One region of the Microcoleus sp. Pol10D4 genome, then DNA from elsewhere that is predicted to be linked to it. Evidence: riboswitches for the same ligand, from Rfam matches in the RefSeq annotation. Region 1 holds a riboswitch; each other region holds the start of a gene.
The links. A riboswitch is a leader RNA that binds a small molecule or an ion and turns the genes downstream of it on or off. The one in region 1 is predicted to bind cobalamin.

Region 1 (3,968 bases):
CATCGATATCACCGACAAAAGAACCGCTAGCAATAGCTTCGCAATCGACAACAGCAACAACACCGTCTACTGTAGCACCGGTGCGAATTTCCGGCCAGCGAAAAGCTTGAATCAAAGGTTTAGGAAGTGCGAGACCCGAAGTCTCAATTAAGATACAATCAATTTGTTCTCGGCGCTTCAACAATTCCTGCATAGTCGGCAAGAATTCCTCTTGAACAGTGCAGCAAAGACAACCATTTGTTAGTTCTACAATATTGCTGCTAACATTTTCTTCTTCGTCGCAAACTTGGCAATCGCGCAGCAGTTCTCCATCAATTCCGATTTCGCCAAATTCGTTCACCAGAACAGCAATGCGGCGACCTTGATTATTTTGCAATAAGTGGCGAATTAAGGTAGTTTTGCCGCTACCAAGAAAACCAGTGATGACAGTAACAGGGATTTTGTGCATTGATAATTTTGTGCTTATTTGATGGTGGGATATCTCGTTCCCAAGCTCTGCTTGGGAATGCTAATCTAGAGGCAGAGCCTCGCTGGAATAAACGAGCGCTTTTAATACGAGGCAGAGCCTCTGCATATGTGTTACCAGACCGAGATCGTAGGTGACAACTTAAGACTGAAATCTACAATAAAAGTCGCTTTTAAGCGAAGTCTAGATCCCCCTAAATCCCCCTTAAGAAGGGGGACTTTGAGAATATTTCTTGTCCCCCCTTTATTAAGGGGGGTTAGGGGGGATCTAGATTTCGATAACAACAAGAGAGACGATCGGTTTGACGTTAAGTTGTCACCAATGGGCAGAGCATGGTAACGAGAAAGGCTCTAATTTGCGAGCGGAGGAATCTTTGCTAAAACGCCTTTTTTCAGAGCTTGAGGGCGCTCAGACCAAGGCAACAAACCGTCCGGTTTAGAATAGTATTGACCCGCGCATTCGAGTACAGCCTCGACGCTTTCCAACTCATTTGCTGGTAAATCACCAAACAGATAAGTATACTTTCCAACAGCAGCAAAAGACACCGCACAAGAGTGACTGCAAGCACTCATGCACTCAACCTCTTGAATCTCAAACTTATCAGAAAACTCCCAATCTTTAGCGAGTTGGGACAAATTTTCCATAAATTGTTGACCGCCGCTTTTACCTTCGCGCTTGCCGTTTTTCCAAACACTAGCGCAAGCCGTGCAAACAAATAAACTGTGCTTTGTGCGTACAGCCGTGTTAATTCCATCCATCATCCGTACCTCGCAGATGCGTTCAAAAGTGAGTTAGATATCGGCGGGCATTCTGACTTGAGAAACCACAACGGTTTCATTACAGTTGCGGGACAGCGCCGGACTTGCACCGAACTTTCCCCGTTTCCTCTAACGGCTGCTCCCCGCTAGAACCGATCGCGAAATCACATCATACCGCACTTGCCGCCTTTTTGGAAAAAAGTTATGTTGGTAATGTCGATCCATCCCAAAAAAAAATAACTCTTTGTGGAACAGGCATCTTGCCTGTTGCTGACAGGATATAACCCATCTAAAAAAACTTCACTGTTTGTGTAACAGATATCTTGCCTGTTAATGACAGGATAGAAACCCATCAAAAAAAACTTCACTGTTTGTGTAACAGATATCTTGCCTGTTAATGACGGGCTCGAAGCCCATCCCACAAGAACATTACTACAAACTATATGAACCCCTTCCCCGATTTTTCCACTCACGGCTATCAGATTGAAAAAGAACTCGGACACAACAGTCTCGGCGGCCGAGTTACATACTTAGCGAAAAATACGAATACTCAAAAATTAGTTGTAATTAAGCAATTTCAATTCGCTCAATTAGGTGCTAGCTGGACAGAATACGAAGCTTACGAACAAGAAATTAAAGTTTTGCAAAATCTGGATTTTCCGGGCATTCCCCGCTATCTCGATTCTTTTCAAACGGACAGCGGTTTCTGCATGGTGCAGGAATACAAAAATGCCGAATCTGCTGTCGCGCGGACTTTTGCGCCGCCGGATATCAAGCAAATTGCGATCGCAACTTTAGACATTTTAGTTAACCTGCAAGCTCAGAAACCGCCGATAATTCACCGCGACATTAAGCCAGAAAACTTGTTAATAGATGACGAACTCAATGTTTATTTAGTAGACTTCGGTTTTGCTCGGCTAGGAGGTGGAAATATAGCGGCTAGCAGCGTCGTCAAAGGCACGATGGGATTCATGCCACCGGAACAAATGTTCAACCGAAAATTAACAAAAGCATCCGACCTTTACGGCTTGGGGATAACGCTGATTTGCTTGTTAACTGGGACAAAATCGGCGGATGTCGGTAATTTAGTTGATGCCAATTATGGCATTCATTTCCGGCATTTAGTACCGCCGTTGCAGCAGGGTTGGATGAATTGGTTGGAAAGGATGGTAGCGCCGAGAATTCAAGACAGATATCAGTCGGCTGCGGATGCTTTAACTGCGCTACAATCTTTGGATGTCCGCAGCTTGCCGAAAGTGAGAATTGAGCGCGATCGCATTCAATTCACCGCCACACAATATGGAGAAATCTTAACACAAACTATTGCCATTAGCAACCCAATTCCCGATACAATGCTTTGTGGCAGGTGGGAAGTCGCGCCCCATCCGAACGATCCGCCCCACACGCCCTACGACCACTCTTGGATCTCCTTTGAACCGCAGGCATTTGAAAGCAATAATATCGAGTGCACAATCGCAGTCGATACGAGTAAATTGCTGGCAAGTCAAACTTACAACCGCCAAATCATCTTGCGCGCAAACTCTGAACCCGAAACTCATACAATAGAATTGCAAGCTACAACAGCCCCGCTGCCCGTACCGCAAAAAACTAATTTTTTGTCGGTATTCAGGCTGACTTTTAGGTGCTGTTTGATCTTATTAGCAACTTTTATGTGCTGTTTGCTGTTCACACTTTTGATAGTTTTCTTGAGTGAAATTCCTACTTTTTTCTCTCCGATGGGTGGCTTCTTTTGGCATTTTGGGACTACTACTATCATGCTTCCCATCAGTGTTACGAGTGGCTTCTTGGGATTTTCAGTCGCCGAAATCGCCATTGCAGCCAAATTAAACAAATATGATTTTAATTGGTTTTTAGCTTTATGTGGAGGGTTAATAGGATTGATATTTTATAGTGTTATTAGCAGCAGATTAACCAGTATTCTTTTTGATATCGCGCAGGGTACGATCGATTATAAATTAATGAGATTTGTGTATGCTGGGTCAGTGCTGGTTTCGCTAGCAGTAACTTTACTGGGAGCCTTAATACTAGGAAGGATTACAAATGTTACGCTCAAAAATGTTACGATAGTAGCAGTTATTATGCTGCTTTTATCATTTTCATTGTATGCTGATAGCTTCTTTATAGTCTTCTGGATTCTAACGCTGGCATCCATAATTTACAACATAGTCAATTCGGTATTTAACAAGCTGATTGACCAGCAGATAGCCAGACAAATTCTTGAAGTAGATGCTACCAAAAGAGCTTTTCTTACTCCCGGATTTTGTATGAGTTTGTCAGTAGCATTTATAAACTTTTTAAACTTTAAATCTCAATTAGAATGGGTTGAACCAAGAGAAATATTAGTTGTAGGAGGAACGATAATGACATCTCTAGCCGTCACTGGAATTCCGTTAATTGACTCGATCGTTTTTAAACCAAAAAGAATGCTGGCCAACTATCGCAAATCCCGACCAAATTTAATTAAACCGTAAAAACTTGTTCGCAGCAAGGACTTTCAACCTCAATGACTGAAGTCCTCACGAAAAACCTTACCAAACATTAACCGTCTGCATTCCTGCCTGTTGTTGGCGGATTGTTTCGAGAGTTCGCTTTAAATCCAAATCTTAAAAACCTCGCTATTAACTATCACAACTCTCAATCACTAACTATAAACTATCAACTATTTACCTATGAATGCTTTTCCTGACTTTTCCAACTATGGCTATCAAATAACCCGCAAACTC
Region 2 (3,968 bases), on a different contig from region 1:
ATCTATCAGGATTTGGCAGCTACATCTTTCGGACAGTACCCAATATTAGCTTAATGGCAGCTCCTTTAGCAGAATATGCAGTGAAAACAGCAGGCAAAACTAATATTGCCATTTGTTATGACTCCCAAGCACCGGATAACATATCATTTAAAGATGAATTTGTGGCAGCTCTTACTGCTGCTGGAGGCAAATTAGTTCCTACTGTTTGCGATTTTTCGTTACCGTCTTTTAATCCCGAAAGTGCGATCGCCGATGCTATCAGCAAAGGTGCACAAGGATTGATGGTAGCGCCCCACGTCGATCGCATTGACCGTGCGATTTCTCTGGCTCGCATCAATCGAGGCAAATTGCCACTCTACGGCAGCACTACGCTCTACACTTTTCAAACTTTAAAAGACGGACAAAAAGACGTTGACGGGCTTGTTTTGCCCGTTCCCTGGCATCCTGAAACTAATCCCGGTAGCCGTTTCCCAGAAAATGCTCGCCAGCGTTGGGGAGGCATTGTGAATTGGCGAACAGCAACGAGTTTTGACGCGACTCAAGCTGTGATCGCTGGCTTGCGGCAAAGCAATACACGGGAAGGATTGCAACAAGCACTCAGAAATGCGAGTTTTTCGGCAGCAGGATCGAGCGAGGATGTGAAGTTTTTGCCCACGGGCGATCGGGCTGGTAAGCCGATTTTAGTGCAAGTTAAACAAGGAGGAAGCACTGGCTATAACTTTGTCCCGTTGCGGTAAGTTTGTTAAGTGCGATCGCACGGGCGGGATCTTCGGCCCAACCCCTACTCCCCACAACAAAATTCAATCTTTGTGGAACAGGCATCTTGCCTGTTCTTGATGCCAAACTCACGCCCCACCAGAAAATTCCCTCTTTATGGAACAGGCATCTTGCCTGTTTCTTAGCATGATTAAAATCTACTTTTCTGTTGAATCAGCCAAATTTTTAAGATAAAATGAAATGAGTAGATTAAAGGAGAGCGTTGTGTATGATCGCGCAAGTTGAAACCAAAACCTACACCGCTGAGGAATATCTAGAATTGGAAATCAATTCTCAGGATCGGCATGAATTTATCAATGGGGAGATTGTTCTGATGGCTGGCGGCACACCGGATCACAATGAAATTACCACTAATTTAGTTGTTGCGCTGAAACTGGCGTTAAAAGGGAAACCATATCGGACTTTTAGTTCGGATCAGCGGCTATGGGTTCCGCAGCTTAATAATTATACTTACCCGGATGTGATGGTGGTAGCGCGCCCGATCGAGCTGCAATCTGGACGGACGGATACAATTACCAATCCGCTGCTAATTGCTGAGGTGCTGTCTAAAGGTACCAAAGCTTATGACCGCGATGAAAAGTTTGCTGCATATCGCAGTATTCCTAGTTTTCAGGAGTATTTGTTAATCGACCAATATCGGCTACAGGTCGAGCAATATTCTAAAACTGATGCGAATAAGTGGATTTTTTCGGAATATAGCTGTATGGGCGATCGGCTCAGTTTAACATCTGTTGCTGTGGAAATTTCGCTGGCAGATTTGTATGAAAATATTGAGTTTGGTGAATAGGCGGACGGTTTTTTGTCAAATATCCCAAATAGTGGTAATATCCCCGTATATCGATCGGCTCTGATGAAAAACACACATCAGACGCAAGGGGGAAAGTTCGGTGCGAATCCGGCGCTGTCCCGCAACTGTAATGAGATCATTGCATCTCTGAGTCAGGATGCCCGCCGATTTGTTTACAATCATGTTTTTCATCTGCGAGGTATGGATGATGGTGAGTTTATTATTTTTTTAATTATTGGATTGGGGTTTTTTAACCGCAGATATCAGCAGATAAACACAGATGAACGCTGATGTAATTCGATCTGGGTTCTGAAGCGTATATTATTTTAATGGGAAAGAAATGCGAATCGAAGATAGTGTTTGGCAGGGTAGTTTTGGCTACTGGCAAAACTTGTTTATTCACCAAAATATTTTGCCGATCGGACATACTGCTTGGAATGGCTTTTTGCATCAAGGACGAGGCTTGGTTGCTTGCAAAATCAATACTCCCATTAACGGTTCTGTGAATTGGAGCGTAGATACTATAAAGTATGATCTACAATTTATTTCCGACTTGGAGGCAACGGTTTATTTGCAACAACTAGAAATAGAGGAGAACACTGTTTTTAATCTGCTCCAAATTATTGCTAGCTACGAACCCAAGGAAGCAATTATATTTTTGTCGATCGCCAACGGTCAGATTGATATCAATTTGTTGCAAAAGTTGGCAATTTCTCCTGTTGAGTGCTATGAACAAGTATGCAAGCGCTGGGAAGAATTTCAACTCTGCCCGAAATCCTAAAACTTACTAAATTTTCCGAATGCCGCAGCCAAAATCAATCGAAATTTCCAAGGTAACTCGCTACCAAAATGCAGCGCTTAATTACTATTTGGGCCTGACAGATTCGCCCTACCTTCACTACGGCTATTGGGAAACCCTACCTGTGCCCGCTGACGAACTAACGATCGCACGATTGCGCCTCGCTCAGCAAGCTTATACTGTAAAACTGTTGGATGCTATCCCCAAAGGCACTCATACGATACTCGATGTGGGCTGCGGGATTGGTGGAAATGCGGCTTATTTGCTCGATCGAGGTTTTGCAGTCGAAGGGCTCGCACCCGATCCTTTCCAACAACAGCGCTTTCTTAAGTGTACGGGCGATCGGGCAATCTTCCACCTCACGAGATTTGAAGACTTCAAAGCAACCTATTTCTACGATCTTATTCTCTTTAGCGAAAGTAGCCAGTATATGTCGGCTGTTGATATTGCTAACGGTGCCGCCAAAATCCTCAATCAGGGCGGTTACGTTTTGCTGGCTGATATGCTGCGATCTGATGCTAATTATAAAGAGGGAATGTTCTCTAATTGTCATGTTGTTACGGAACTTCATGCAGCATTAAAGCAGGCTGGATTTACTTTAGTAAAAACTGAGGATATTTCCGCCCATATTTTGCCAACAATCGATTTGTATGTCGATACTTTCCGCAGATATGGACTGAATACGATGATCTATGTTGCAGATTTAATTGCGATCACAGTTCCGCCCGTCCACAAATTCCTGCGCTGGATATTTCGCCGCTGGTTCAAGAAGTTGGTGGTTGAAGGATTGGAGGCAAGTCAACTTTTTGAGCAACATCTCTGTTATGAAATGCAACTTTGGCAGTTGTCAAAATCTGATCAAGGCTGACACAAATACAATGGAAAGCGGTAATCGGTAATTGGTAATCATTCATCGGTAATCGGTAATTGGAGGCATAGCCTCCGGGTATTTATTCCCAGGCTCTGCCTGGGAACAAGGCTATAAAAAATAAAAAATATGTCTGAATGGATTCTCGAATTCGATCGCACTTCCTACTCCTATCCCTGCGGTTCGCGAGTAGCAATTCAGGGTTTAAATCTCAAAGTCCCCGCTGGGAAACGGTGCGGGCTGATCGGTCAAAATGGCTGTGGCAAAACTACATTTTTTCTGTTAGCAAATGGCTTATATCAACCGCAACAGGGAATCATTAGCTGGCAAGGTGAACCCTTTCGCTACGATCGCAAATCTTTGATGCAACTACGCCAACAAATCGGACTCGTCTTTCAAAATCCCGAACATCAATTAGTAGCTTCGACGGTAGAAGAAGATATTTCCTATGGATTGTACAATTTAGGCTTGACAGAATCCGAAATTGCTCAACAGGTGCAGCAGGCGATCGACAAATTCGATCTAAGCGAACTCGCCCGCGAACCAATTCACAATCTCAGTTTGGGCCAGAAAAAGCGGGTTTCCATCGCCGATATCATGGTTCTCAAACCCAAACTGCTGCTGCTAGATGAACCTACCGCCTATCTCGATCCGCGTCACACCCGACAACTGATCGGTTTACTCCAACAAATTCACAACGCCGGAACCACTATTCTTTTAGCAAGCCACGACCTAGA
Region 3 (3,968 bases), on a different contig from region 1:
CTAAATTTAAAGATTGTTGAAGTTCTTCACTAATCTGGCTTCTATCTAAATAAGCAAGGCTGCCTCTTACCAAATGCCCGCCAATTCCTTCTTGCAAGCTTCCTTTCGACATGAGCAGAACTCGCGGATAACGCTTTGTCCGGCGACGATATTCTCTGGCGGCAGAGATAACAGCAAGAACTCCTGGAACTTCATCACCAAAGCCGATGACATCGTAATAACGCACATCCATGACCATTATTTAATAACCTCTCGTGATTTTCATCTTTTCGAGCTAAATTTCAATGTTTGCCCTCAAACTCTCTGTTTTTCCCAAATCTAGCTCCATCTTTCCTGATTGATTGTTTTGATAAATATTCACACATTCCTGGACGCAGCAACTGGGTTTTTTCCCTAAAATCCTGCGTTGAGGGCGATCGCACTCCGTTGAAAAACCCGGTTTCTGAGCGTCAACAGTGTGTAAGTCTTGTAGCCTTTACTGCCATCAGGTCAGATTATCAGGATCTATCCCCAACTCCCGCAATCGCTGAGCTAGTCGATCGGAACGTTGGGCCAATCGATCGGCGCGCTGCGATTCCTGTTGGGCGAGTTGTGCTGATTCTTTCACCTTTTCTTCAGGAGTCAGATAACGTTTTCCATCGGCATCATACCAATACAACCACTCCCTTGTCACCCCAGAATAACTTCCCCTTTCACAACCAATCCCCAAACCAATTTCTGGCATCCAAACTGGATGTCCTGGCTGTAATTCATACTTCCCATTGACTAACTTATGTACTTCTAAACGGGGTTTACGGCGGCGGCGGGAAGAATAAATGGCGTAATAAAGTACGCCTAAAGCTTGATATTCCTCCAACTTTGTGGTGTATTCTTTGCGATAATTTGGGGAAACTACTTCCAACACAAAAGTCGGTAGAACATTTTCATCCCACAGCACGTAACTGGGACGCAATTCTTCATCATAAAACCTTTCTACACCTAAACTCAAGAAAGCATCTGGCACAATGGCAGGTTTGTCGGCGTGATAATAGATACCCATATCTATGCCAAAAAACCAGTCCATGCGTTCTGCCCAAAGTATCAGCAATATTGCTTTTAGCAATCCTGGTATTAATTCTTGCAGTTCGTTATCCACAGGCGTTTCATCAGAGTCTGGTAGTTCATCGGCTGAGGGCCAGTGCCTCGGAAATTTGTAATCTAACATGGCGGCTTTCCTCAAAACTCACTAATATTATACCTTTGATTTGTTTGGCAATAGTATTTATTGAACGAACCGCGAAGACGCGAAGGAAGAGAAGAGAAGATGATAGGTAATTTTGATTGAGTTAATCTGAATGAATTTTTGTAAAAGATTTGCTGAGACTTACACGATCGACTAAACTATGTCTAACCAGTCGGTTCTAATGGGGAGCAGCCGTTAGAGGAAACGGGGAAAGTTCGGTGCAAGTCCGGCGCTGTCCCGCAACTGTAATGAGAGTTTTGTCGCTTTCTGAGTCAGGATGCCCGCCGATGTGTTAGTTTACATAGTCTCATCTGCGAGGTTCAGCGTGAAGGCCAGAAATCGGAAATTGGTCAGCTTGGGATTGATGGCTGGCTTGAGTTGTTATATTGTCCTGGGATCGGCAACGCCCGCCGCAGCTATGCACATTTCGGAAGGTTTTTTGCCGGTGCAATGGGCTGCATTTTGGTGGATGGTGGCGTTGCCTTTTTTTGCAGTAGGTTTGCGCTCAATTACTCGTATTACAAAAGAACACCCGGAACTTAAACTATTGCTTGCTTTGGCGGGTGCGTTTACTTTTGTGCTTTCTGCTTTAAAAATTCCCTCGGTAACGGGCAGTTGTTCTCACCCGACGGGTACTGGTTTGGGTGCAATTTTGTTCGGCCCTTCGGTGATGGCGGTACTGGGGGCTTTAGTTCTGCTTTTTCAAACGTTACTGTTAGCGCACGGTGGCTTGACTACGCTGGGAGCGAATATGTTTTCGATGGCGATTGTCGGCCCTTTCGCTGCGTATTTTATCTATCAATTGCTGTTGCGAACTGGTAGCCAGCGGGCAGCAATTTTTTGTGCGGCGGCTTTGGCAGATTTACTGACTTATGTGATGACTTCGATTCAATTAGCATTAGCTTTTCCGGCAGCAAGTGGCGGTTTTATGGCTTCGTTTCTCAAGTTTGCTGGTATCTTTGCTATCACTCAAGTACCCCTGGCTATTAGTGAGGGATTGCTGACTCTATTGGTCTGGAATTGGCTGCATTCTTACGGGAAGCCGGAGTTGGAAACTTTGAAATTATTGAGACAGGAGTCATAAGGCGTGAGTCAAAAAATTACAAAAAATCACCAATCTACTTCGCGACAAAATTGGCTGTTGGCTGGCGCTGTGATTGTTCTGGCAGCGTTTCCTCTCGTTTTTGTGCGGGGTGAATATGGCGGTTCCGATGACCAAGCTAAGAAAGCAATTACTGAAATTCAACCGGGTTATAAACCTTGGTTTAATCATTTGTTTGAGCCGGCTAGCAGCGAAATTGCCAGTCTATTGTTTGCGTCTCAAGCGGCGATGGGGGCTGGCGTAGTTGGGTACGTCATTGGGTTGTATAAAGGCCGATCGCAATCTCGGCAGCAGTCTGATCATAAATCGTCGGAATGAACCATCAGATTGATAGTCTGGCTTATACCAATCGCTTGCGCGGGTTGCCGCCATCTCACAAGTTATCTTTTGCGATCGCCCTTTTAATTCTGTCTCTCGTTTCTGGGGCGATCGTCCAATTGTCTATCGGCCTTTGGTTAGCCGTCTGGATCGTCATCTATGCGGGTATTCCGGGGAAACTGTATTTGCGGTTGCTGTCGGTACCGTTGATGTTTTTGCTGACAAGTTTGCCTGCTTTGGCGCTGGGTGCGGTTGAGTTAAGTCAAATCCAGGAAATTCAGTGGGATATTTGGCAAGGTTGGGGCATTAGCATCGGCACTTTTTATCTGTATGTGAGCCGCACTGGAATATACCAAGTGAGCTTGCTATTTGCCCGCGCCTTCGCATCGACAAGCTGTATGTACTTCATCCTCTTGACGGTTCCATTTACCGAAATCTTGCAAATTCTCAGACAATTACGCTGTCCAGAGTTAGTCACAGAACTGCTATTACTAATGTATCGGTTTATTTTTAGCTTATTGGCGATCGCCGATGAACTTTGGATTGCTCAAAACTCGCGCTGTGGCTACCGCACTTGGAAGCGGGGAATGCACAGTTTAAGCATTTTAATCGGGCAATTGCTTCAGCGAACTTTGGAAAGCTACCGTCAAGTATCGCTGAGTTTAGCCTCGCGAGGCTTTAATGGAGAACTGCGCGTTTGGAATTCTTATCCTTATAAACCTTCACAAAGATATATATTTGAAGCGCTGTTTGGTTGTACAACTTTAATAATGTTAAGTATGGTATTTCAAAGTTGAAAATAAATAAAGAAATGAGGAGAAGGCAGTGCCGTGTCCCTACAATTTATCGCGGTAGGGACACGGCACTGCCGTCTCCTCTATATCATTCCGGCGCAGCCGGAATTGATATGAATTCCCTGCCAGACTAAAGATATGACTTTTATGAGTATAATTCATGATTTTTATGAATTGACTCCACAAGAAACCTATTGAATAATTGTAGTCAACAGTTATCTTGTGGAAACCCTATGATAAATAAACGACTCCTCAAAAAAATAGTTTTTTGCTTACTAGCATCATTAAGCCTACTGTTAGTCACAGTCACTCATGCAGCCGCCCAAGAGCTACCGTTTTACTGGGATAACATCAACGTCGCGATCGACGTTCAGACGAACGGAGATATGTTAGTCACCGAAACGCAAAAATATGTATTTACAGCAGCCTACAACACTGAACGATATCGCTATATTCCTTTAGGTAAGGTCGATGAAATTAAAGATGTGATCGTTACCGAAAATAATCAAATAATTCCGAGTAGCACGGGGCT

Region 2: linked by a shared signal. The riboswitch ahead of QUA36_RS10325 (hypothetical protein) and the one ahead of QUA36_RS20050 (DUF1636 domain-containing protein) in region 1 are both predicted to bind cobalamin.
Region 3: linked by a shared signal. The riboswitch ahead of QUA36_RS10355 (energy-coupling factor ABC transporter permease) and the one ahead of QUA36_RS20050 (DUF1636 domain-containing protein) in region 1 are both predicted to bind cobalamin.

Annotation. Positions count from the first base shown of each region.
Region 1 covers NZ_JAUBRA010000043.1:5,974-9,941, forward strand. Annotated here, with positions in the region: gene cobW (cobalamin biosynthesis protein CobW) at 1-448, opposite strand, end outside; gene QUA36_RS20050 (DUF1636 domain-containing protein) at 817-1,227, opposite strand; cobalamin riboswitch at 1,250-1,396, opposite strand; gene QUA36_RS20055 (serine/threonine-protein kinase) at 1,668-3,716, shown strand; gene QUA36_RS20060 (protein kinase domain-containing protein) at 3,915-3,968, shown strand, end outside.
Region 2 covers NZ_JAUBRA010000014.1:66,917-70,884, reverse strand. Annotated here, with positions in the region: gene QUA36_RS10335 (ABC transporter substrate-binding protein) at 1-737, shown strand, start outside; gene QUA36_RS10330 (Uma2 family endonuclease) at 986-1,564, shown strand; cobalamin riboswitch at 1,603-1,747, shown strand; gene QUA36_RS10325 (hypothetical protein) at 1,905-2,345, shown strand; gene QUA36_RS10320 (methyltransferase domain-containing protein) at 2,365-3,231, shown strand; gene QUA36_RS10315 (ABC transporter ATP-binding protein) at 3,361-3,968, shown strand, end outside.
Region 3 covers NZ_JAUBRA010000014.1:72,596-76,563, reverse strand. Annotated here, with positions in the region: gene QUA36_RS10365 (FAD-dependent oxidoreductase) at 1-232, opposite strand, end outside; gene QUA36_RS10360 (Uma2 family endonuclease) at 485-1,204, opposite strand; cobalamin riboswitch at 1,379-1,525, shown strand; gene QUA36_RS10355 (energy-coupling factor ABC transporter permease) at 1,587-2,306, shown strand; gene QUA36_RS10350 (energy-coupling factor ABC transporter substrate-binding protein) at 2,310-2,642, shown strand; gene cbiQ (cobalt ECF transporter T component CbiQ) at 2,639-3,439, shown strand; gene QUA36_RS10340 (DUF2207 domain-containing protein) at 3,670-3,968, shown strand, end outside.